Regions from separate parts of the Arthrobacter sp. DNA4 genome, predicted to be linked through region 4. Evidence: riboswitches for the same ligand, from Rfam matches in the RefSeq annotation. Region 4 holds a riboswitch; each other region holds the start of a gene.
What was found. A riboswitch is a leader RNA that binds a small molecule or an ion and turns the genes downstream of it on or off. The one in region 4 is predicted to bind S-adenosylmethionine.
Positions count from the first base shown of each region.

Region 1 (5,758 bases), 1.9 Mb from region 4:
CGGCGATGATGCCGTCCAGTTCCGTCCCGGCGTTGGGGAAGAAGGCCTTCCCGAACACCAGGGTGGCGGCCGATGCGTAGAGGAAGAATTCATACCATTCAACGACGGTGCCGGCCATGGAAGCCGTCACCACCTTCTTAAGGCCTGAGGCCTTGACGTCGGTTTCCTCTGTGCGCCTTGCGGCGGAGCTTTCCGTACTCATGCGAACTCCTTCGGCGTCGTCGTCGACACCACGGGGACCAGTCAATGGCAGACGGGTGTGATGCACACCACGAAAGCCGGATTCGATGAGTATGGTCTGCCTGCGGTGCAACCTCAACGCCGATTAGTGCAGAAGGCATCTGCAGGAATGCACAATGCCGGTTGTCCGCCAGGCGGCGCCTAGACCAGGAAGCTGCTCCGCAGCCGGCCGCCCAACTGCCCGATCTCGGTGAGGAACCCGTCGTGCCCGATCGGCGCCTGGATGACATGGACGTCCACGTCGCCGGGCAGGGCCTGGGCCAGTTCGTGGGACTGCGACGGAAAATAGAGCCTGTCCGAGTCCACCGCGGCCACGAAGAACCGTGCCGTGGAGGTGGCCAGGGCTTCGGCCAAGGTTCCCCGCCCCCGGCATACATCGTGGCTCATCAGCGCCTCGGTCAGGGCGATATAGCTGTTGGCGTCGAAGCGCTTCACCAGCTTGTTCCCTTGGTGGTCCAGGTAGCTTTCCACCTGGTAGCGGCCGCGGGAGGCGAGAATTTCCCCCTGCAGGGGTGATTCGGGCGCCTGGGGTGCCCGGCCAAAGCGGCCTTCCAGTTCCGCGGCCGACCGGTAGGTGATGTGGGCGATGCGCCGGGCAAGTGCCAGCCCGTCTTCCGGACACGGACCGCCGTAGTAGTCCCCGCCGTTGAAGTTGGGGTCCTGCCGGATGGCCAGAGTCTGGGCCTGCGCGAAAGCAATCTGTTCGGCAGTGCTGGCGGCTCCCACGGAGATCACGGCGCAGCGCTGCACCCTCTCCGGGTACGTCACCGCCCATTCCAGGGCGCGGGCGCCGCCCATCGACCCGCCAAGGACGGCGAACCAGCTCTTGATGCCCAGCTGGTCCGCCAGCCTGGCTTCAGCAACAGTGCTGTCACGCAGCGTGACGAGGGGAAACCTGGAGCCCCAGGGCTTTCCGTCAGGCGCGGGCGATGACGGGCCAGTGGATCCGTAGCAGCCACCGACAATGTTGATGGACACCACGAAGAAGCGGTCCGTGTCCACGGGAGCGCCGGGGCTTACCAGCTGTTCCCACCAGCCTTCTTCGTCGGTGTCGCCGCGGGTCACGTGGGTGCTGCCGGTCAGCGCGTGCTCGATCAGGATGGCGTTGCTGGCGTCCGCGTTGAGCGTCCCCCAGGTTTCATAGGCCAGGGTGACATCCGGGAGGTATCCCCCGGCCTCGAGTTCCAGTCCCCCGATGGAGGCGTAACGGACAATTCCATGTTCGGGAATGGTGGTTCGGGCGACGGTAACCGTCATGGCAAGACCTCTTCTACGCGCTTGCCTGCCGTCGTCTGACCGGCAGGCCAGGTCCTCACCCGGGGCACCCCACCGCGGATGGAGGGTTGCTTACCAGCAAGCCGGGGCTGTCACTGGCACTCATGACCTGGTTCGAGTGTACGAAACACCCCCCACTCCAGGCCAAGAGTATGACTGGTTGTGACTTCCCGGCTTGCCACATGCTGCGTCCTCGTGTTTGGGGCTACTGGTTGGCGCCCTTGGCGGCCCGGAAGCCTGCCTCCAGGTCGGCGAGGATGTCGTCGATGTGCTCCAGGCCGACGGAAAGCCGGACCAGGCCCGGGTGAACGCCGGCTACAACCTGCTGCTCCGGCGAAAGCTGGCTGTGCGTGGTCGACGCCGGGTGGATGACCAGGGAGCGGACGTCGCCGATGTTGGCCACGTGGGAATGCAGCTCCAGGGCGTCGACGAAGCGCTTGCCCGCCTCTGCCCCGCCGGCCAGGTTGAAGGCCACGACGGCGCCCGTCCCCTTGGGTCCGTACTTGCGGCCACGCTCGTACCAGGGGCTGGAGGGAAGCCCCGCGTAGGCGACGGATTCGACGTCGTCCCTTGCCTCCAGCCAGCGCGCCACTTCCGTGGCGTTCGCAACGTGGCGCTCCACCCGCAGGCTTAACGTCTCCAGGCCCTGGGAAATCAGGAACGCGTTGAAGGGCGAGACGGCCGAGCCCAGGTCGCGCAGCAACTGCACCCGGGCTTTGAGGATGTAGGAGAGGTTGGCGCCGAGCGCGCCGCCTTCGCCGAGGTCGCGTGCGTAGACCAGGCCGTTGTACGTGGGGTCCGGGGTGTTGAAGCCGGGGAACCGTTCCGGATCCTTGCCGAAATCGAACTTGCCGGAATCGACGATGACACCGGCGATGGCGGAGCCGTGGCCGCCAAGGTATTTGGTGGCCGAGTGGATCACAATGTCTGCTCCCCACTCCAGCGGGCGGATCAGGTAGGGGGTTGAAAGGGTGTTGTCCACGATCAGGGGCACGCCCGCCTGGTGGGCCACCTGGGAGATGCCCTCGATGTCCAGGACGTCCTGGCGCGGGTTGGAGACCACTTCACCGAAGAAGAGCTTGGTGTTGGGCTGGACGGCATCGCGCCACTGGTCCAGGTTGTCCGGATCGGCCACGAAGGTCACCGAGATGCCGAACTTCTTCAGCGTGTGGGCGAACAGGTTGTAGGTTCCGCCGTAAAGGCTGGGGCTGGCCACGATGTGGTCTCCTGCCTCGGCGATGTTCAGGACAGCGAAGGTTTCCGCGGCCTGCCCGGAGCTCAGCAGCAGCGCGGCCAGGCCTCCTTCGAGGCTGGCAATCCGTTGCTCGACGGCGTCCTGGGTTGGGTTGCCAATGCGGGTGTAAATGGGCGCAAGTTCAGCCAGGGCAAAACGGTTGGCAGCGCTTTCAGCGCTGGGGAACACGAATGACGTGGTCTGGTAGATGGGCAGGGCGCGGGCACCCGTGGCGCTGTCCGCCGTCTGGCCTGCATGGATCTGGCGGGTTTCGAAGGACCATCCGTTGGACATCCAAATCTCCTTTGACATGGGCCCGGCATGCTCACCGGCAGTACGGGCCGCGCTTGCTCCCGGCTGTTGCCGGAGAGCCAGGTCCTCACCCGGGGCACCCCACCGCGGATGGAGGGTTGCTTACCAGCGAGCCGGGGCTTGTCGCTGGCACTCATGACCTGGGCCCAGTCTAGGAACCGGACAGCCGCTGTGGACAGCATTGTGACGAACATGGTCTTCCGGCGCCCCTGTTGGCTCCGGTACCGGGGCGCCGCGCACGACAAATGCTAGTAAGGGCACCCTTAGCTGAGAGCCGGATCACAAAGTGCCAAGATGTTCGCATGCGCATGGATCACGTCTCTTACGCCTGTGAACACGATGGCCTCGCGGCCACTACCGAACGTATTGCAACTGCCCTCGGCGTTGAGGCAGTGAAGGGTGGCGTACACCCCCGCTTCGGAACCCGAAATATGATCATTCCGCTCGCCGGGCACAAGTACCTCGAAGTTGTCGAGGTACTGGACCATCCGGCATCGGACAAGGCACCCTTCGGGCAGGCAGTGCGTGCCCGTTCCGCTGCCGGTGGCGGGTGGATGGGCTGGTGCGTCGAAGTGGACGACCTCGCCCCCTTCGAGGAACGCCTGGGCCGCGCCGCCGTGAACGGCAACCGCAAATTCCCGGACGGCCGCGAGCTGGTCTGGAAGCAGATTGGCATCCTGGGCCTCATCGCCGATCCCCAGGTCCCGTACATGCTCAAGTGGGAGGGCGATCCCTCGCTCCACCCGTCCAATGCGTACGAGAGCAACCTCAAGATGAGCTGCCTGACCATCGCCGGTTCCGCCTCGCGCGTCACCGAGTGGCTGGGTGAGCCGGTGGAGAAGCCGCTCGAGGACGTTGCGGTCGAATGGGTCGCCCCGCACGGGACGCCGGGCATCCTCTCGGTCACCTTTGAGACCGCCAACGGGGCCGTCACTATCTGACGCTCCTCCCTCCCTCCTTTCCGGCCCTGTCCGGGAGGTTCCTGGGTTGCGCCCAGGCAAGCTTCGGCCGCCATTGGGTGGTGACAACGGCGTCACCACCCAATGGCGGCCGAATTCGTTTAAGTGGCTGCCGGGTCGGGAGTCCCGGGCGGTGTCAACTAAAACGGCCAACACTTTGAATGTCAGTGCCTCGTCGGATGATGTTGCTATGGGAATCAGCGGTGGTGTTGCGGTGGCTTGGAGGGTATCCATGCCTCTGTTGCTGCCCTGGGCGCCCTGGAGAAAGAGGACGCTTTCCTGGCTTCCGGCGCTCATGTCGGTGCCGGTGATGTGTTGCAGCGGCGGTATGAGATCCGGCTGGAACGCCTGGAAGCCGCGTCCCGCCTGGAAGCACAACTTGCAGCGGTGAAAGGCATGGGACGCCGCTGAGGCAGTGGAGTTCCAGGAGGCGATGACGCCGCCGGACGCCTCAATCCAGGACCGCGCTTACGCGGACATGTCCGTGGTGGAGGAGATCGCGGGAGTCCTGACCATCAGTTCCGCGGCCGCGGGCGCTTTGGTGGAGCAGTCGCGGCGGATCTGTTCCCTGCCACCCGTCATGGACGCACTGGCCGCCGGCGTGTTGTCCTGGCAGCACGCGAAGATCATCGCCGACGAAACCGAAGGCCTCACCTCCGAGGGCGCGGCCTCTCTGGTGGCGCACTTCTTCGACCCCGATGCACCCAACCCCGCCCGCGGCGCGGCCCCCGGTGAGCTCGTCCCGTCCCGGTTCCGGGCCAAGGTCCGTAGCTGGCGGGAACGCCACCACCCTGACTCGATCGAGAAGCGCCATGCAAAGGGTGTGGCTGATCGGCGGATGGAATACACCCCCGACCGGGATGGCATGGCCTGGGTCTCGCTCTACCTCCCCGGGGACACCGCGTGCGCGATCTGGAACCGCACCACCGCCACCGCACGCGGCCTCCAAGGCCCCACCGAAGAGCGCACCCTCACCCAACTCCGCCCCGACATCGCCGCCTCCCTGCTCCTCGGCGACGGCCAGACCACACAGACCGGGAAACCCATGGAGGTCGGACAGGTCCCCACCCCGCGGGCCGATGTCCTGGTCACCGTGCCCGTGCTCTCCCTCCTCGGCCAGACCGATGAACCCGCCGTACTGGATGGTTTCGGGCCGATCCCGACGTCCATGGCACGGAAACTCGTCGCCGACGGGGCGGACTCCTTCTACCGGGTCCTCGTCGACCCCCGCGACGGGGCACCACTGGAAATCGGCCGCAAAAACTACCGGCTCACCGAAACCATCAAACGCTGGATCAGGATGCGCGACACCAAATGCACCTTCCCCGGCTGCACCAACCGCACCCCCGACAACGAAACCGACCACCTCACCGCCTGGGAACACGACGGCACCACCAACGCCAGCAACCTGGCACAGCTCTGCCCCAAGCACCACCGGCTCAAGCACCACAGCCAATGGACACCCAGCACAGCAACCGAAAACAATCCGCCCGGCTGGACCTCACCAACAGGCAGGCACTACAAACCCGACCACCAGGATGCCGACCCAACGCACTGGCCACCAGGATTTCTGCCGGTGGATGCTGTCGTGGGACAAACTGAGGCGCCAACTCCGCGCGGATCCAGGGCTGGACTTGATGACGCTGCTCGGCTTAAGGACACTGCTCGGCTTACCGGTACCGCTCAGCTGGTCACGGCGCCACCATGGCGCGGGCCGGACCTATCCGAAGATCCGTTG
Region 1 is NZ_CP101466.1:1,497,039-1,502,796, reverse strand. Features, by position in the region: gene NMQ03_RS06920 (MFS transporter) at 1-202, opposite strand, end outside; gene NMQ03_RS06915 (homoserine O-acetyltransferase) at 382-1,497, opposite strand; SAM riboswitch class IV at 1,510-1,625, opposite strand; gene NMQ03_RS06910 (bifunctional o-acetylhomoserine/o-acetylserine sulfhydrylase) at 1,721-3,043, opposite strand; SAM riboswitch class IV at 3,088-3,202, opposite strand; gene NMQ03_RS06905 (VOC family protein) at 3,364-4,002, shown strand; gene NMQ03_RS21120 (hypothetical protein) at 4,240-4,431, shown strand; gene NMQ03_RS06900 (DUF222 domain-containing protein) at 4,454-5,758, shown strand, end outside.
Region 1: it holds a riboswitch for S-adenosylmethionine, as region 4 does, so the genes downstream of both, NMQ03_RS06915 (homoserine O-acetyltransferase) here and NMQ03_RS19270 (DUF1737 domain-containing protein) in region 4, are expected to answer to the same signal.

Region 2 (5,758 bases), 1.0 Mb from region 4:
CGAGTTCCGCCGGAACCTGATGGGGCCGGAGCCCACGCTCCTGCCTGCCGAAACCGAGGTGTACGGGCAGCTGGATGCCGGTCACGAGGCATTGGACCTGGTGGCCAAGCACCCCACGTCCTCCCTGCTGTGGGCCGTGCTCGCCGAGGAGGCGTGGGCGGAGGGCCGGGTCATCGACTCCTACGCCTACTCCCGGGTGGGCTACCACCGCGGCCTGGACTCGCTGCGCCGCAACGGCTGGCGCGGCGTCGGGCCCATCCCGTGGGAGCACGAGCCCAACCGCGGATTCCTGCGGGCCCTCTACTCCCTGGGCAGGGCTTCGTCTGCCATCGGCGAGGCTGACGAGCCGGAGCGGATCGAAAAGTTCCTCAACGACTCGGACCCCACGGCGAAGGCAGCCATCGAGGGCAAGTAACTCCCTACCGCCTCCCTGGCTTCGCTTCGCTGAGCCAGGGAACCCTCGGCGGCGGAGGCCCCTAGATACGACGACGGCGGGTGGTTACCTTTCCTGGAAAGGTGACCACCCGCCGTCGGTCGTTTAAGGCTTGGCGATTCCGGTGCGTGCCATGGCGTCGGCGTAGGCCGCACGCATGTCCTCGAGGTACTCCTCCTGGCGCGCCGGGGAACCGGCGAAGGCGCGGCCGCTCAGTGACCTGACCTTGTAGGTCTTCAGGCCGCGGCGCCACAGCAGGGGCACTTCGGTCTTCAGCAGCAGGTTGGCCAGGCGGTTGGCCTCGGTGCCGTGCGCCACGATGACCGAGGCACGGGGCACCAGTGCCAGGAACTTCAGCAGCGGCTTCAGGCCTGCCTGGATCTGGTCGGGAGTGAACTTTCCGTTGGCCTCACCGGGGACGTGCCACGGGTGGACGTTCCACGGCATCACGAACTCAGGGCGCAGGCCCAGCTTCCACTGCAGGCCAAGCATGCGGGTCGCGGCATCCTGGTCCCCGGCGGTGATGAACCCGGACGGGTCCGCCTCGCCAATGTTGGAGAACAGGCTGATGATGCGGCATTCCTCCACGTCGTGCATGGGATCCACATAGGGGACCACGGTGCCGGGCTTGGTCTCCCGAAGGGAATCACACAGCTCGTTAACGGCAGCAACGCTGGGGTCGTAGCGGCGGCTCATGAGCTGTTCGTGGAATGTTTCGGGTGCCAGGGCTGTCATGAAGTGCTGGTTCTCCTGCGGGGATTGGCGTTGCTGCCGCCACGGAAATGGGCACGCGGGGGCGCGACACATCAGCGGCGGTTGATTGGGGTGGGCCGATTCCTGGTCGGCCTTACCCAGTTTAGCAAGCCCCGGGAAACGAAACGCCGGTCCCGTGCACCTGATTCAGCCAGGCCACGGAACCGGCGGGTCCCGGCTTCGCCGTCCGCAGCTACCAGAGGCGGGTTGTGGCCCGGCGGGCGCCCTCGCCGAGGGCCTCCAGCTTGGCGAAGGCGATCTGCGGGTGGACCCGGCCGCCCAGGCCGCAGTCGGTGGAGGCGATGACATTCTCGCGGCCCACGACGTCGGCAAAGCGGACAATGCGGTCTGCCACCAGGTCCGGGTGTTCCACCACGTTGGTGGCGTGCGAGACGACGCCCGGGATGATCACCTTGCCCTCGGGGAGCTTGGTGTCCTCCCATACCCGCCATTCGTGTTCGTGCCGGACGTTGGCCGCTTCGAAGGAGTAAGCGCCGGCGTTGACCTGCAGCACCGAGCCGATGATGTCGGCGAACGGGATGTCCGTGGTGTGTGGGCCGTGCCAGGAACCCCAGCAGACGTGCAGCCGGATCTGTTCCTGGGGCAGGTCGCGGAGGGCCCAGTTGGTGGCCTCGACGCGCAGCTGGATGAACTTCAGGTAGTCCTCCAGGGATGGCTCGGGATTGATCTGGTCCCAGCTCTCGGCCAGGGACGGATCATCGAGCTGCACGGTCAGGCCGGCATCGATGATCGCCTTGTATTCCTCCCGCATCGCATCCGCGCACGCGTAGACGAGTTCCTCATCCGAGGTGTAGTACTCGTTGGCCACACGGGCGCAGGAGCCGGGGGAGAGGGACGCTACGAAGCCGTCCGACAACCCGGCGGCGGCGAGGCCGGTCTTCAGGTTCCTGATGTCCGACGCCACCAGGTCCTGGCCGGTGTAGGTCAGGGGTCCGGCGATCTTGGGCTGCGTGACGCTCTTGCGGTGGGACAGGATGCCCGACGAGGGATCGTTGTAGGCCTCGTTGAACGCCTGCCGGTCCCGCCGGTCCGGGAAGGAGGTCAGGACGATGTTGCCGGGGGAAGAACGGTGCACCTGCGCATCGGCCCAGCGGTCCACATTCGTCGGCTCCAGGCCGCCCAGCCGTGCGAAGGAGTAGTTCCACCAGGCACCGTAGTCCACGGAACTGGACATCGTGTGCCCGTATTCGCCGTCGTTGGGAATGTCGATGCCGAGGTCCTTCTGGCGCTGGACCACCTCCACCACGGAGGCCTCCAGGAGTTCCAGGAACTCAGGGGTGACGCCGTCGGTTTCCTTGGCGGCGTTGGCCGCGATGAGTTCCGGGGTGCGGGGCAACGATCCTGCGTGGGTGACGCGAATGTGGTCGGTGTTCAGGGACATGCTGGAATCTTCCTTTCCATCGGTCCTGGCAGTAGCACCTTCGGGCGGCAGGAATCCTGCGGGACCGTGGTTGCTGCGGCGTCATCGAGCCAGGTCTCTCGGCCGCTCCGGATGGTTCACTCTCACATAAATCCAGATGCCTGCCCCGGGGCAAGTCTGCTCCGCTTTATGTCGCGACAGGTCGCGTCTGAAGCTTCCCTGCCGAAAACATGCTTACAGCCTTTGTTCAGGTTATTGACAGGTTTCGTTAAGCTTGGTTGGCTGAGGTCACATGCCGCTGCCCGCGACGGAGCTGGCCGTCGCACCCCGATGCACTCGAAAGAGGTAACGCACTGTGAAGAAATCCCTGGCAAATTTCGGGACCTTCGCCGTCTCCGGCGCCCTGGCGCTGGCCGTCGTCGCAGGTCCCGCCCCGCTGGCACACGCGGTAGGCGAAGGCCCCAACTACGACGGCAACGGCCAGATCACCACGTCCAAGCTCGCCACGTACGAACAGATGGTCTCGTTCCTGAAGGACCAGGACGCGCGCCAGCCGGCAATGGAGCTGGAGGTCATCGGGCAGACGGTCAAGGGGCGCGACATCCACCTGGTCAAGTACATTTCGGACCCGGCCAAGCCCACCATTCTGTACCTGACCCAGCAGCATGGCAACGAGCAGCTCACCACCGAGGGCGCCATGGAGTTCATCAAGCACCTGGGGACCGGCAAATCCGCCGACATCCTCAAAGGTGTGAACATCCTGGTGGTGCCCATGCTCAATGCGGACGGCGCCATGGGGGACGTGAACTTCTCCCTGGACAATTACCTTGCCAAAGGGGACCGCCACCTCACCCGCTACAACGCCGAGGGCGTGGACCTGAACCGCGACCATGTGGCCAAGATCCAGCCGGAGACCCAGGCGCTGCACAACAACGTCATGCGCAAATACCGGATCGACTACATGATCGACCTGCACCACCAGGGCACCCGGGCGGAGCGTGACGGCAAGCTGGTATCCGGCTCCATCCTGTACCCCACCACCCCCAACGCCGACCCCGCCGTCGTCGAAAAATCCAAGCAGCTCGGCGCGGTGGTCTTCAACAACGTCGACTCCACCGGCTGGGGACACCTGGGCAAGTACCAGGGCGGCAGTGCCGAAACCATCAGCCGCAACGGCATCTCCGTGGAGTACGGCATCGCCACCCTGCTCTTCGAGATGCGCGGCATGTCGGACCACTATTTGGACGGCTATGCACTCGGACAGCGCAGCAACGGCTACCTGATCAAGCAGACCGTCACCACGCTGACCTCCACGGCCGCGGCCATCGCGGACGGGTCCATTGCCGACGCCGACACCTCCTTCTGGAACACGCTCGCCGAACAGACGTCCCGGCCCGCCGGGGAGGCTGAGGACGAGTAGGCGGCACCGGCCGCCGCGGCCTTTTGGCAGAAAGGGCCGCGGCGGGCCACAACAGTGGACAAAGTGCCCTATCGGCTAAACTTGGGTGGTAAGAGCCCCGGAACTCTTGCTTCGCTGCGCCGTGCTGCGGCTGTGCGAAGGCCGGTATGTTCGGGGCATTCTCATGAACGGCGCTGCATGGGCCCGCCACCTGGTGGCAGGACCGGGCAGTCCGAACGAATGGGGGAGGATCCCATGCCAGCAATTGTGATCGTAGGAGCCCAGTGGGGCGACGAAGGAAAAGGCAAGGCCACCGACCTGCTGGGCGGCCGTGTTGACTACGTCGTCAAGCCCAACGGCGGCAACAACGCCGGGCACACCGTCGTCGTAGGCGGTGAAAAGTACGAACTCAAGCTGCTGCGGCATTCTCAGCCCCAACGCTGTTCCCATCATCGGCAACGGCTGCGTGGTGAACCTTGAGGCCCTCTTCCAGGAAATCGACGGACTCCAGGCGCGCGGCGCCGACACCTCAAAACTGCGGGTCTCCGCCAACGCCCACCTGGTGGCCCCGTACCACCAGGTGCTGGACAAGGTGACCGAACGCTTCCTCGGCAGCCGCGCCATCGGCACCACCGGCCGCGGCATCGGCCCCGCCTACATGGACAAGGTGGCACGGCTGGGCATCCGCGTCCAGGACGTCTTCGACGAATCCATCCTCCGCCAGAAGGTGGAAGGCTCGCTGCGCCAGAAGAACGAACTCCTGGTCAAGGTCTACAACCGCCGCAGTGTTGTGGTGGACGAGATCGTGGAGTACTTCCTGTCCTTCGCCGAGCGGCTCCGCCCCCTGGTCATCGACAGCACCCTGGTCCTGAACTCCGCGCTGGACGAGGGCAAGGTAGTCCTGATGGAGGGCGGCCAGGCAACGTTCCTGGACGTGGACCACGGCACCTACCCGTTCGTGACCTCCTCCAACCCGACCGCAGGCGGCGCGTCGGTGGGTTCCGGCATCGGGCCCACCCGCATCTCCCGCTCCATCGGCATCATCAAGGCCTACACCACCCGCGTCGGTGCCGGCCCGTTTCCCACGGAGCTTTTCGATGAGATGGGCATGTACCTGCAGAAGACCGGCGGCGAATTCGGCGTCAACACCGGCCGCCCGCGCCGCTGCGGCTGGTACGACGCCGTGCTGGCACGTCATGCTTCCCGCGTCAACGGCTTCACGGACTACTTCGTCACCAAGCTGGACGTCCTGACCGGCATCGAGCAGATCCCGGTGTGCGTGGCCTACGACGTCGACGGCGTGCGCCACGACGAGATGCCCATGACGCAAACCGAGTTCCACCACGCCAAACCGATCTTCGAGTACTTCGATGGCTGGACCGAGGACATCACGGGAGCCCGGACGCTGGCGGACCTTCCCGAGAACGCCCGCAACTATGTGCTGGCCCTGGAGAAGCTCTCCGGAACCCGGTTCTCGGCCATCGGCGTTGGCCCGGACCGCGACCAGACCATCGTGGTGAACGACCTCATCAACGACTGACTTGTGGGCCCCGCCTGCTAGGGAGCGGGTGGGGATTACGACGGCGGCAGGCCACCTTTTGCAGGTGGCCTGCCGCTTGTTTTTGCTGGCGGAAAGCGAATTTACACAGGCTTAACGCGCGCGGTCTTGTGAGACTTCCGGTGCCGCGGCCAGACTCGTCTGTACAACCTGGTGCCCAAGGAAGGATCGTCATGGCCGGAAAATTTGAAGCATTCATCGACGCTGATTCGTTTTTCCGGTTCCGTCTCCTGG
Region 2 is NZ_CP101466.1:593,728-599,485, forward strand. Features, by position in the region: gene NMQ03_RS02900 (DUF3151 domain-containing protein) at 1-415, shown strand, start outside; gene NMQ03_RS02905 (uracil-DNA glycosylase) at 539-1,168, opposite strand; gene NMQ03_RS02910 (cobalamin-independent methionine synthase II family protein) at 1,380-2,588, opposite strand; SAM riboswitch class I at 2,602-2,706, opposite strand; gene NMQ03_RS02915 (M14 family zinc carboxypeptidase) at 2,923-3,987, shown strand; partial or broken gene NMQ03_RS02920 (adenylosuccinate synthase) at 4,222-5,506, shown strand; gene NMQ03_RS02925 (DUF1508 domain-containing protein) at 5,698-5,758, shown strand, end outside.
Region 2: it holds a riboswitch for S-adenosylmethionine, as region 4 does, so the genes downstream of both, NMQ03_RS02910 (cobalamin-independent methionine synthase II family protein) here and NMQ03_RS19270 (DUF1737 domain-containing protein) in region 4, are expected to answer to the same signal.

Region 3 (5,758 bases), 1.2 Mb from region 4:
TGCCGGGGCGATCCTTGGCCTCGCGGTGGACGGCGTCCAGGTGGAGGACATCGCCACCACAGCCAAGACCATGCCCGACTTCCCGCAGCTCTGGGCAAGCATGCTGGCCCAGGATGCTGCCGGGGCGCCGGGGCCGGAAGGGCGCGGCAGTGGCGCGGAGCACTGATTCCTGGGACGAATCAGACGTCCGGATCCGCCCCAGCAAGAAAGGCTCCCGGCCCCGGACCAAGGACCGGCCCAGCCACGACGATGCCGTGACCGGTCGGATCATCACGGTGGACCGCGGACGGTACACGGCAGTGGTGGGCGAAGACTCGGACAACGAGCGCGTTGTCATCGCAGCGCGGGCCCGCGAACTGCGCCGCTCGCCCGTGGTGGCCGGCGACTTCGTCTCGCTCGTGGGGGACGTGTCCGGGGCCCCGGACACGCTGGCCCGACTGGTAAAGATCCAGGACCGCCATACCCTCCTGCGCCGCAGCGCCGACGACACCGACCCCGTTGAGCGGGCCGTCGTGGCCAACGCCGACCAACTGGTGATTGTGGTGGCGGCCGCCAACCCGGAGCCGCGAACCGGGTTCATCGATCGCGCCCTGGTGGCTGCCTACGACGCAGGAATCGAGCCGATCCTGCTGGTCACCAAGGCCGACGTCAAGGACCCTGCGGAGTTGCTGTCCAACTACACCCACCTGGACTTCCCGGTGATCATCAGCCGGACTGCGGATGCTCGAGCCTCGGGGATCGACGCAAGGTCCGACGACGGCCTCTCGGCAAGGCTGGACAGCGCTGCGGTCGCCGCCCTGCGCGACCACCTCGACGGCAAGGTCACCGTAATGCTGGGGCACTCCGGCGTGGGCAAGTCCACCATGGTGAACGCGCTGACCGGTGCCGAGCGGGCCACAGGTGGAGTAAACGCGGTCACCGGGCGCGGCCGCCACACGTCGTCGTCAGCCCTGGCCCTGCGCCTGGCAGACGCGCGGCAGCTGGATCATTGACACCCCCGGCATCCGTTCCTTCGGACTGGCACACGTGGACCCGGACCGGATCCTGCGCTCCTTTCCCGACCTCTCCCCCGGCATCGAAAACTGTGAACGCGGCTGCAAGCACACTGTAAACGCGGTGAACTGCGGCCTGGACGACTGGGTGGCAGGCGGGCACGCAGGTCCCACCGGCCCGGCACGCCTGGCATCGCTCCGGCGGCTGCTCGGCGCTGACCCCCGCATGGAAGCACAGGAAACCAAAGAGCTCGGCAGCGTCAACTGACGCGTTCTCCCGGCAGAAACGTCCGCAGACGGTAGTTTGTAACCATGATCCAACCCGCTTCGAGCTACAACGATGACCTGCGCCTGGCCCATGTCCTGGCCGACTCCGTGGATGACCAGACCATGGGCCGCTTCAAGGCCCTGGACCTCCACGTTGAGACCAAGCCGGACCTGACGCCCGTCACCGACGCCGACAAGGCAGCCGAGGAGGCCATCCGCGGCCAGCTCTCCCGCTCCCGGCCACGCGATGCCGTCCTGGGCGAGGAATTCGGCAGCACCGGGCACGGTTCACGGCGCTGGATCATCGATCCCATTGACGGGACGAAAAACTTTGTCCGGGGCGTCCCGGTCTGGGCCACGCTGATCGCCCTGGTGGACGAAGGCGAGCCCGTGGTGGGCGTCGTCAGCGCCCCGGCCCTCGGCAAGCGCTGGTGGGCGGCAAAGGGCATGGGCGCGTACATGGGCCGGTCCCTGGCAGCTGCTACCCGGCTGCGCGTCTCGAACGTGTCCAGCCTCTCCGACGCCTCCCTCTCCTACTCCAGCCTGACCGGCTGGAAGGAACGCGGAAACCTCGACGAATTCCTTGGGCTGACCGAGGACGTCTGGCGGACCCGGGCCTACGGCGATTTCTGGTCGTACTGCATGGTGGCAGAGGGCTCCGTGGACATCGCCTGCGAACCGGAGCTCAACCTCTACGACATGGCTGCGCTGGTGCCGATCGTCGTTGAGGCGGGCGGCCGGTTCACCTCCCTCGAAGGCGAGGACGGACCGTTCGGCGGGAACGCGCTGGCCACCAACTCGATCCTGCACTCAGAAGTGCTGCACCGCCTCAACCCGTACCTGGACGACCTGCTGTAACTGCCACGATTTGCCCCCTTAAACGAACATTGCGACGCCGGACACCTCCAGACGGGGGTGTCCGGCGTCGTTTATTCGATATTGCGTAACAAAGCCCTTAACAATTGCCGCGGCTTCAATCCTGGCCGCCCCATGTCCTACGCTTTTATGCAGGTCACGAGTGCCAGCGCAAAACCCCGGTTTGCTGGTAAGCAACCCTCCATTCGCGGCGGGGTGCCCCGGGTGACGACCAGGCCGGTCCGGAGTGGATGCGGCAAGCGCGGATTCCCTATGCCGGAGTCCTGTATTCAAGTGAGGTCTCTGTGACAACTGCCACCGTCTCCCCCCAACCCGCCATTGCCGAAGGCCGCATTGCCGGCGATCGCCACGCCGTTGCCGGCCGTCCCCTTGCTGCCGTCACCGGCGCCGAAATCCAGGCACCGCTGATTTCCGGCGGCCACATCCGGTACGCGAACCTTGACTACGGCGCATCCGCTCCGGCGCTCTCCGTGGTCTCCGCCTACCTGAACGAGATCCTGCCCTACTACGCGAGCGTCCACCGGGGGCCGGCTACGCGTCCCAGATCAGCACGTCCGTTTACGAGAATGCACGCAGCATTGTCCGGGACTTCGTGGGCGGCCGGACGATTCGGTCATCTTCACCCGCAACACCACCGATTCGCTGAACCTCCTGGCCGGCTGCCTGCCTGCCACCAACGGCCGGCATGACGGCGAAGTCCTCTACCTGGACATCGAACACCATGCCAACCTCCTGCCGTGGCAGGGGGTTCCGCACCGCAGCATCGTTGCCGCCGACACGGTGGCGGGCACCCTGGACGCCGTCCGGACCGAACTGGAGCAGGGCGGAGTCAGCCTGCTGGCGGTCACCGGCGCCTCCAACGTCACCGGCGAGATTCTTCCCATCCGGGCCCTGGCCGCGCTGGCCCACCAGCACGGTGCCCGGATCGTGGTGGACGCGGCCCAGCTCGCTCCGCACCGCCGGGTGGACATCAGCGCGGACGGCGTCGACTACCTCGCCTTTTCCGGCCACAAGCTGTACGCGCCGTTCGGCGCGGGTGTCCTGGTGGGACGTCCCGACTGGCTGGACACCGGCGTCCCGCACCTCGCCGGCGGCGGGGCGGTCAAGGAAGCACGGCTCGACGGCGTCAGCTGGGCCACCGGGCCGGCCCGCCATGAGGGGGGCTCGCCGAACGTCCTTGGCGCCGCCACCCTGGCCCGCGCCACCCAGGTCATCGCCGAACTCGACCAGGACCGGTGGCATGCCCACGAGTCAGCGATCAGGTCTTTCCTGGTGGAGGGCCTGCAGGACATCGACGGCGTCACCGTCCACCAGATCTTCAAGGACACCAACCCGGAAACGGACACCATCGGCGTGGTCAACTTCTCAGTCGAGGGCTACGACGCAGGGCTGGTGGCCGCCTACCTTTCCGCAGAGCACGGGGTGGGCCTGCGCGACGGACGCTTCTGCGCCCACCCCCTGTTGAAGCGCCTGGGCCTGCCGTCCGGTTCCCTCCGGGCAAGTTTCGGCGTGGGTTCGCGGCTGGAGGACGCCGAACGCCTCCTCACCGGCATCCGGACACTGCGCAGCAACGGACTGGGATGGGACTACGTGGTGGACGCGGGCCGCTGGGTGCCCGCCAACGATGTCCGCACCTACCCGCACTGGGCGCCCAACACTCCCGGGACGGCCGGCGCAGCCCCCTGCCTCGACGACTGAGCGGCGGGGCGGCGACTGCCTGCTGATGCCGGGCATGCGGTAAATTCGAAGGACATCCGCAGGCAGCACCAGAAGGAGGCCACGCGTGGTTCGGGGTGGCCCCAGGCTTGATAACGGCCGGCGCACGGAGCTCGGGCAGAGCTTCCAGGACGGCGGCCGCCACTACCAGCGCGTCCGGCCCGGCTACCCTGCGGAATCTGCACGGTGGCTGGTACCGGCCGGAGCCCATGACGCCCTGGACGTGGGCGCGGGTACGGGAAAGTTCACCGCGTTGCTGCTGGCCATGGGGCTGAACGTCACCGCCGTCGACCCCTCTGCGGACATGCTCGCCCAGCTGAAGGCCCACTGCCCCGCCGCCACGGCTGCGCCTGGGACTGCCGAGGCGACAGGCCTTCCCGACGCTGCCTTCGACGTCGTCACCGTTGCCCAGGCGTGGCACTGGTGCGACCCCCTCGCGGCAAGCACCGAGCTGGCGCGCGTCCTGCGCCCGCACGGAACGCTCGGCCTGGTCTGGAACCAGCTGGACACCTCCATCCCCTGGGTGCACCGGCTTTCCCGGATCATGCACGCCGGCGATGTGTACCGACCCGGCCACAAGCCCGTCGTCGGGCCCGAATTCCACGGGCTCGAAGGGCACGTCACCCACTGGCAGGACAGGGTGACCACCGGTGACTTGATGGAACTCACCAAGTCGCGCAGCTACTATCTGCGTGCCGGCGAGGCGACGCGGGCAAAAGTTCTGGCCAACCTGGACTGGTACCTGCACGAGCACCTGGCCCATGCCCACGGCCAGGAACTTGACCTTCCCTACCTCACCCTGGCCTGGCGCGCCACCAAGTCATGACGCACGCGGTTTGCGGCGGGGTGGCCGAAGCAGCGCACGCTGCCGCACCGGCCAAACCGGTAGGCTTGGGCATGTGAAGACCAGCGCGCCCTCCTCCTCAATCGAGGACTACGTCAAGGTCATCTACTCATTCACCGAATGGCAGGACAAGCCCATCACGTCCTCCCAGCTGGCACAGCGGCTGGGAGTGGCAAATTCCTCGGTCTCGGAAATGGTCCGGAAGCTGAAGGACCAGGGCCTGGTGGACCACAAGCCCTACAGCGCCGTCACGCTGACCGAGGCCGGCCTGCGGCTGGCACTGTCAATGGTCCGGCGCCACCGGCTCATCGAGACCTACCTCGTCCAGCGGCTCGGCTACAGCTGGGACGAGGTCCACGATGAAGCTGAACAGCTGGAGCATGCCGTGTCGGATACGTTCATCGAACGCGTCGCCGCGAAGCTCGGAGACCCTAAGCGGGACCCGCACGGCGACCCCATCCCCACCGCGGACGGCCAGGTCCTGATGCCGCGCGCCCACCTGCTCGCCGCGCTGGACCAGGGACACAGCGGCAAGATCACCAGGATCAGCGATGACAACCCTGAACACCTGCGGTACCTCGCCGCCCAGGACATCGACCTCGACGCGGAAGTCGAGGTGATGGGACGGAGGCCGTTTGGCGGCGCCCTTATGGTGCGGATCGCCGGTTCCGGCGGCACCCGCGAGTACGACCTTGCTGACGAAATCGCCTCAGCGTTGTGGGTCTCCAGCGACACCCCGCACCCAGGCTGCGTCCTGGGAAGCTAGCCCCGTTCACCTCCGCCGATTTGGCCGGTTCCCGTATTGTGGAAGGTGATGATCAGCAGACGCGACGCAGCAATAACCCTTGATGTTCCCCTTGAGATGGCACAGCGCCACGGCCTGCCGAAATGGATGTCGGAGGACGAGCTCCGCGGCATCATGGACAATCCCCCGCCCTGGCTGGTGCAGTCACGGGCCAACCGGACCGGCAAGCGGCCCGTCTGGGTACACCTGGAATGCGCCGTCTGCGGGTACGAGGAAGCCGCCCGGCCCAAGAAGTGGTGGCCGGACTTCACCTACGTG
Region 3 is NZ_CP101466.1:2,943,388-2,949,145, forward strand. Features, by position in the region: gene aroA (3-phosphoshikimate 1-carboxyvinyltransferase) at 1-166, shown strand, start outside; partial or broken gene NMQ03_RS13545 (ribosome small subunit-dependent GTPase A) at 150-1,260, shown strand; gene hisN (histidinol-phosphatase) at 1,305-2,117, shown strand; SAM riboswitch class IV at 2,270-2,383, shown strand; partial or broken gene NMQ03_RS13555 (aminotransferase class V-fold PLP-dependent enzyme) at 2,420-3,833, shown strand; gene NMQ03_RS13560 (class I SAM-dependent methyltransferase) at 3,919-4,677, shown strand; gene NMQ03_RS13565 (metal-dependent transcriptional regulator) at 4,751-5,461, shown strand; gene NMQ03_RS13570 (hypothetical protein) at 5,510-5,758, shown strand, end outside.
Region 3: it holds a riboswitch for S-adenosylmethionine, as region 4 does, so the genes downstream of both, NMQ03_RS13555 (aminotransferase class V-fold PLP-dependent enzyme) here and NMQ03_RS19270 (DUF1737 domain-containing protein) in region 4, are expected to answer to the same signal.

Region 4 (5,758 bases):
CTGGACCTTGCGGACGTTGAGGCCACGCCTGAGCTGCTGCGCGTGCGGCAGGCCTGACGGGTCAAGAGCCGCCAGGCGCGCAGACTTGTAGAACGGCAGGCGTAGAGACGCCGCAGCGAAGCGGGTGCTAGGTAGCGAGGCGCTGTAGAAGGACCTGTTCCAGCGGGCTTCGTTGTGCCGGCAGGATGCCCGGGGGCCAGTGGGTTGGTTCTGAGTCCTGGTGTTCGGCGTTGTAGTGCCGTCCCGTGGGTGAGGTCCAGCCGGGTGGTTCATTCTTGTTGGCCCGGTCCGGTGTCCATCTGCTGTGGTGTTTGAGCCGGTGGTGCTTAGGGCAGAGCTGTGCCAAGTTACTGGTTCCAGTGGTGCCGCTGTGTTCCCACGCTTGCAGGTGGTCGGTGTCGTTGTCGGGGGTGCGGTTGGTGCAGCCGGGGAAGGTGCATTTGGTGTCGCGCATCCTGATCCAGCGTTTGATGGCTGCGGTGAGCCGGTAGTTTTTGCGGCCGATTTCCAGTGGTGCCCCGTCGCGGGGGTCGACGAGGACCCGGTAGAAGGAGTCCGCCCCACCGGCGACGAGTTTGCGGGCCATGGACGCCGGGATTGGTCCGAAGCCGTCCAGTACGGCGGGTTCGTCGGTCACTCCGAGGAGGGCGAACACGGGCACGGTGACCAGGACGTCGGCCCGCGGGGTAGGGACTTCGCTGAGTTCAGTGGCAGTTCCAGCCCCCAGCAGCAGGGATGCTGCGATGTCGGGGCGGAGCTGGGTGAGGGTGCGCTCTTCGTCGGGGCCTTGGAGTCCGCGGGCGGTGGCGGTGGTCCGGTTCCAGATGGTGCGCGCGGTGTCCCCGGGCATGTAGAGGGAGATCCAGGCCATGCCATCCCGGTCGGGGGTGTATTCCATCCGCCGACCCGCCACACCCTTTGCATGGCGCTTCTCGATCGATTCCGGATGGTGGCGTTCCCGCCACCCGCGGACCTTGGCCCGGAACCGTGACGGGACGAGTTCGCCGGGGGCGGCACCCCGGGCCGGGTTCGGCGCAGCCGGGTCGAAGAAGTGCGTCACCAGGGACGCCGCGCCCCCGGAGGTGAGGCCTTCGGTTTCGTCAGCAATGATGCGGGCGTGCTGCCACGACATCGCGCCCGCGGCCAAGGCGTTCATGACGGGCGGCAGGGAGCAGATCCGCCGTGACTGCTCCACCAATGCCCCTGCTGCGCCGGAGCTGATGGTCAGGACTCCGGCGATCTCCTCGACCACCGACATGTCCGCGTACGTGCGGTCCTGCACGGAGGCGTCCGGCGGGGTCACGGCTTGCTGGAACTCCACTCCCTCAGCGACGTCCCGTGCCTTCACCGCAGCGAGCTGCGCCTCCAGCCGAGCCAAAAGCTCCAGTCGTTCCAGACGGATCTCATACCGCCGCTGCAACACATCCACACCGGCACAAGCACCGGCCCCGGCAGCAAGGAAAGAGTCCTCACTGTTCAGCGAATCGAGGGCGGCAACAGAGGCATCGATTGACGCCAGCACCACCCCGACACCACCGCTGATTCCCATACCGACATCATCCAACGAGGCACTGACATCGTATTTGGCCGCCACGGATTACGGTATTGGTGGCATGAGCCTCCTGCGGTAAGCTCGGGAACTTCAGGTGCAAGGAACCCATGCAACTGTGGGGCGACCGTGACACACTCCGGCGCGTGACGCCGTCGTACGCCTTCGAAGCTGAACTTTGATACCGCATTTCCCCCGGCCAGAGGGTCCACATACTGCTGGAAACTCAGGCAGGACCAGCCGCCGCTAGATCTGCTTCAGCGCCTGCTCCAGGTCGCGGAGGAGGTCCTCCGGGTCCTCGAGCCCCACCGAGAGCCGGACCACGCCGTCACTCAGGCCGATGGCGGCCCGCCCCTCCGGGCCCATCGCCCGGTGGGTAGTGGTGGCGGGGTGCGTGATCAGGGACTTTGCATCACCGAGGTTGTTGGAGATATCGATGATCCGCAGCCCGTCCAGCAGCGCAAACGCCGCTTCCTTGCCCGTGCGTCCGCCGGAAGGAGCGAGCTCGAAGGTAAGGACCGTGCCACCGGCACTCATCTGCTTTGCCGCCAGCCCGTACTGCGGGTGCGACTTCAGGAGCGGGTACTTCACCCAGCCCACCGCCGGCTGTTCCTCCAGCCATTCTGCGAGCCGAAGGGCGGTCGCCGAGGAGTGGTTGACGCGCAGGCCCATGGTCTCCAGGCCCTTGGTCAGAACCCAGGCGTTGAAAGCGGAAAGCGCGGGGCCGGTGTGCCGCATCAGCTGCTTCACCGGTCCGTCGATGAATTCCTTGGTGCCCAGGATGGCACCACCCATCACCCTGCCCTGCCCGTCGATGTGCTTGGTGCCGGAGTAGACGATCACGTCGGCGCCGAGGTCCCCGCAGCGCTGCAGCAGGGGAGTGGCAAAGACGTTGTCCGCCACCACGGTGGCCCCGGCCGCATGCGCCAGTTCACTGACGGCTGCGATGTCCACGATCTCCTGCATGGGGTTCGACGGGGACTCGAAGAAGACGGCGGTGGTGGGCTTGGACAGGGCTTCGCGCCACTGGTCCAGGTCCGGCCCGTCCACGAAGACCGTTTCCACGCCCCAACGGGGCAGGATCTCATTCAGGATCACAAAGCACGAACCGAACAGTGACCGGGCGGCCACCACCCGGTCACCGGCAGCCAGCAGGGCACCCAGCGCGGTGAACACGGCGGACATGCCCGACGCCGTCGCGAAGCATGCTTCGGCGCCTTCCAGCAGCCTGAGCCGTTCCTGGAAGGTGGCCACGGACGGGTTGCCGTAGCGGGAGTAGACAAAGCGCTCGTCCTCGCCGGTGAAGGCGCGTTCAGCTGCCGCGGCTGATTCGTAGACGAACCCGGAGTTCAGGAAGATGGCCTCGGATGTTTCCTGGAAGTTGGAGCGGTCCAGGCCTCCGCGGACTGCCTGGGTGTCGGGGTTCCAGCCGGGGGCGTCTGGGTTGAAGGCCACTTAGTTCTTTCCGAGGTTGGTGGGGAGGCCGCGGTTCTTCCAGCCATTGACGGTCCGCTCGCCGTAGCGGTCGGGCTCGCCTTCGAAGCCCTCCAGCACGCTGTACGCGGTGAAGCCGGCCTGGGTGGCGGCAGTTGCGGCCGCGATGGACCGCTGGCCGGAACGGCACAGGAACAGCAGTTCCGCGTGGGGATCCTCCGGCGCCTGCTCCTGCAGGTCCTTGACGAAGTCGGGGTTGGGGATACCGCCGGGAAAGGTCCACTGGATGAACAGGGGATCGTTGTCCGTGGCTTTGGTGTCCGGGATGCCGATGTGGGCCCATTCGCCCTCGGTGCGGACGTCCACCAGGATGGCGCCCTGCTCCAGCTTGGCCCAGGCTTCCTGCGGCGTCAGGTCTCCGGCGTAGCTCATGCGTGACCCTCGCCGTCGAACTCGCCCTCAAATTCGGCATCGAGCTGGTCCACGGCGGTCGCCACGGCGGCATCGGCTGAGGCGATGGCGGCCGGAAGGACGATTGCCTGCGCAACGATGACGGTGGTGCCGTTGAAGGTTGCCGCCGGGCTGCCGTGCAGGACATAGCCGTCGGCGAGTGCAGCGGAGATCCGCTCACAGAATTCACGGTTGTCCGCGCCGGTAATCAGGCGGTAGGACAGTTTTTCGTCAGGGGCGGGTGCGTCGGACACGACGGATCTCCTTCTTTCACGCTTGCAGCTCGAATCGGTCGATATGCCGAGTATTCACCTGAGGCACCCCGCCGCGAAAGGGAGGGTTGCCGACCGGCAAGTCAGGGCTTTGCACCGGTACTCATTACTCCCCAAAAACGTAACACCTGCCGCGCCCCGCCGCATCGCCGCCGTCGTCATGTTCCGTAATTGAGCCGTCCGCGACACGGCACGGGTAATGCCCGCGGGCCGATAAAGTTCTTACCGGGGGGCGCCGCCCCGTATCCAGAGCAATGAGTACCGGGGGGTCCTTGTCAGCATGCGGGCACACGTATCGCACCACCACGCCGCCATCCGGCGGAACCGTCCGCGTTCCATCGCAGCCTTTTTCGCCGCGGCCATCATCGCCCTCCTGGCCCTGGTGGTCCCGGCCGGACCGGCGCACGCCGCGCCTGCTGCACCGGACAAGGGCAAGCCCTGGCTGGGGGCGGTCCTCGAGTGGGGTGAGGATACGGCTGCGGGCTTCAGTGACCGGCTGGGCGCCAGCCCTGCCGTCTTCGGCCATGACATCACCATTCCCTACCGCGAATCGGAGCGGAACGACATGGACGGCTTCCTGCAGCAGACTGCTGCCAAAGGCGCCCACGCCCTGCTCACGGTGAAGCCGTCGGTGCCCCTGGACCAGCTCGGCACGGCCGAGGCGGAAGCGTTCGCAGCACAAGTGCGCGACCTGGCGTCGGGGTTCAAAGGCCAACTGCTGGTCCGGTTCGCCCCCGATATGAATACCGGCTGGGTGGCATGGGGCCAGCAGCCGGCCACGTACCGGCAAACCTTCCAGGCCGTGGCGGCAGCCTTCAAGAAGTACGACGGCGGCCGGGCCGCCATGGTGTGGGCGCCCTACCTGGGCAAGGACTACCCCTTTGAACGGAACCGGAATGCCCCGGAGCCGGGAAGCGAGGGGTTCTCCCTCCTGGATACGAATGGGGACGGGGCCTGGAACGGAAGCGACAGCGCCTATGCTCCCTATTACCCCGGCGATGACGCCGTGGACTGGGTGGGCCTGACCGCCTATCACGACGACACTTCCGGCGGGGCCGCCGTCAACACCACGCCGCGTCCCGGTGAACTCCAGGAGATGCTGACGGCATCCGGCAGCGAAAACTTCTACGGCACCTACGCCGAGGGACGCAAAAAGCCATTCCTCCTGCAGACCTCGGCCTTCTACAGCCCTGCGTCCGGTGGGGCACCCGAGGCGGACATCAAGACGGGCTGGTGGGACCAGGTGGTGGCCACTGCCACATCGCCCGCTTTCGGCGGGACGGCCGCCGTGGTGTGGGACGAGCGGACCAGCACGCGGGACACCGGCGTGGCAAGCATCAGCTGGCTGCTCACGGGAAGCCCGGATGTTGCCAAGTCCGCGCTCGACAGGCTGAAGGCATCACCGATGGTCACCGGCCCTGTCACGGATGTGGCGTCCACAGGCACCTACGTGCGGGCCAATACGCTCTCCGGTGCCGTCCCGTGGACCCTTGCTGCCGCCATGGTCATCCTCCTGGTGGCCCTGTGGCAGATTCCCCGCCGGATCAACACCGCCACGTCCTGGAGCTACCAGGACCCTTCCACCAGGGATTCGAGGGTGGATCTGCTGCGCGGTCTGGCCATAGTCTTCGTTGTGGTCAACCACCTGGGCATGGCCTCACTGTTCCAGTTGCTCACCCAGGAGGCGGTGGGCTTCGTGTCAGGCGCGGAGCTCTTCGTGCTGTTCTCCGGCCTGGTGGTCGGCATGGTGTACGGGCCCAAAGCCAAGCAGGACTTCGGCCGGGTGGTGGACCTGACATCCCGCCGTGCCGGGAAGCTGTACGTGACTGCGCTGGCCGTGCTGATCGGCGTCTTCCTTCTTTCCCTGCTCCCGTTCTTCCACACCGAGGCCCTGACCACGTTCGTGGACCAGGGGACCGGCGGGGCGGGACACGGTGGTGCTTACCGGACCTACGACCTCTATGCCGGCATGTCATCGCTGTTCCAGTTCCCCGTGCCGCCGCAGGTGCTGCTTACTATCGTGCTGCTGCAGTTCGGGCCTTGGCAGTTCAAC
Region 4 is NZ_CP101466.1:4,155,439-4,161,196, reverse strand. Features, by position in the region: gene NMQ03_RS19290 (glutamate--cysteine ligase) at 1-57, shown strand, start outside; gene NMQ03_RS19285 (HNH endonuclease signature motif containing protein) at 128-1,549, opposite strand; gene NMQ03_RS19280 (O-succinylhomoserine sulfhydrylase) at 1,796-3,004, opposite strand; gene NMQ03_RS19275 (rhodanese-like domain-containing protein) at 3,005-3,415, opposite strand; gene NMQ03_RS19270 (DUF1737 domain-containing protein) at 3,412-3,687, opposite strand; SAM riboswitch class IV at 3,701-3,816, opposite strand; gene opgC (OpgC domain-containing protein) at 3,986-5,758, shown strand, end outside.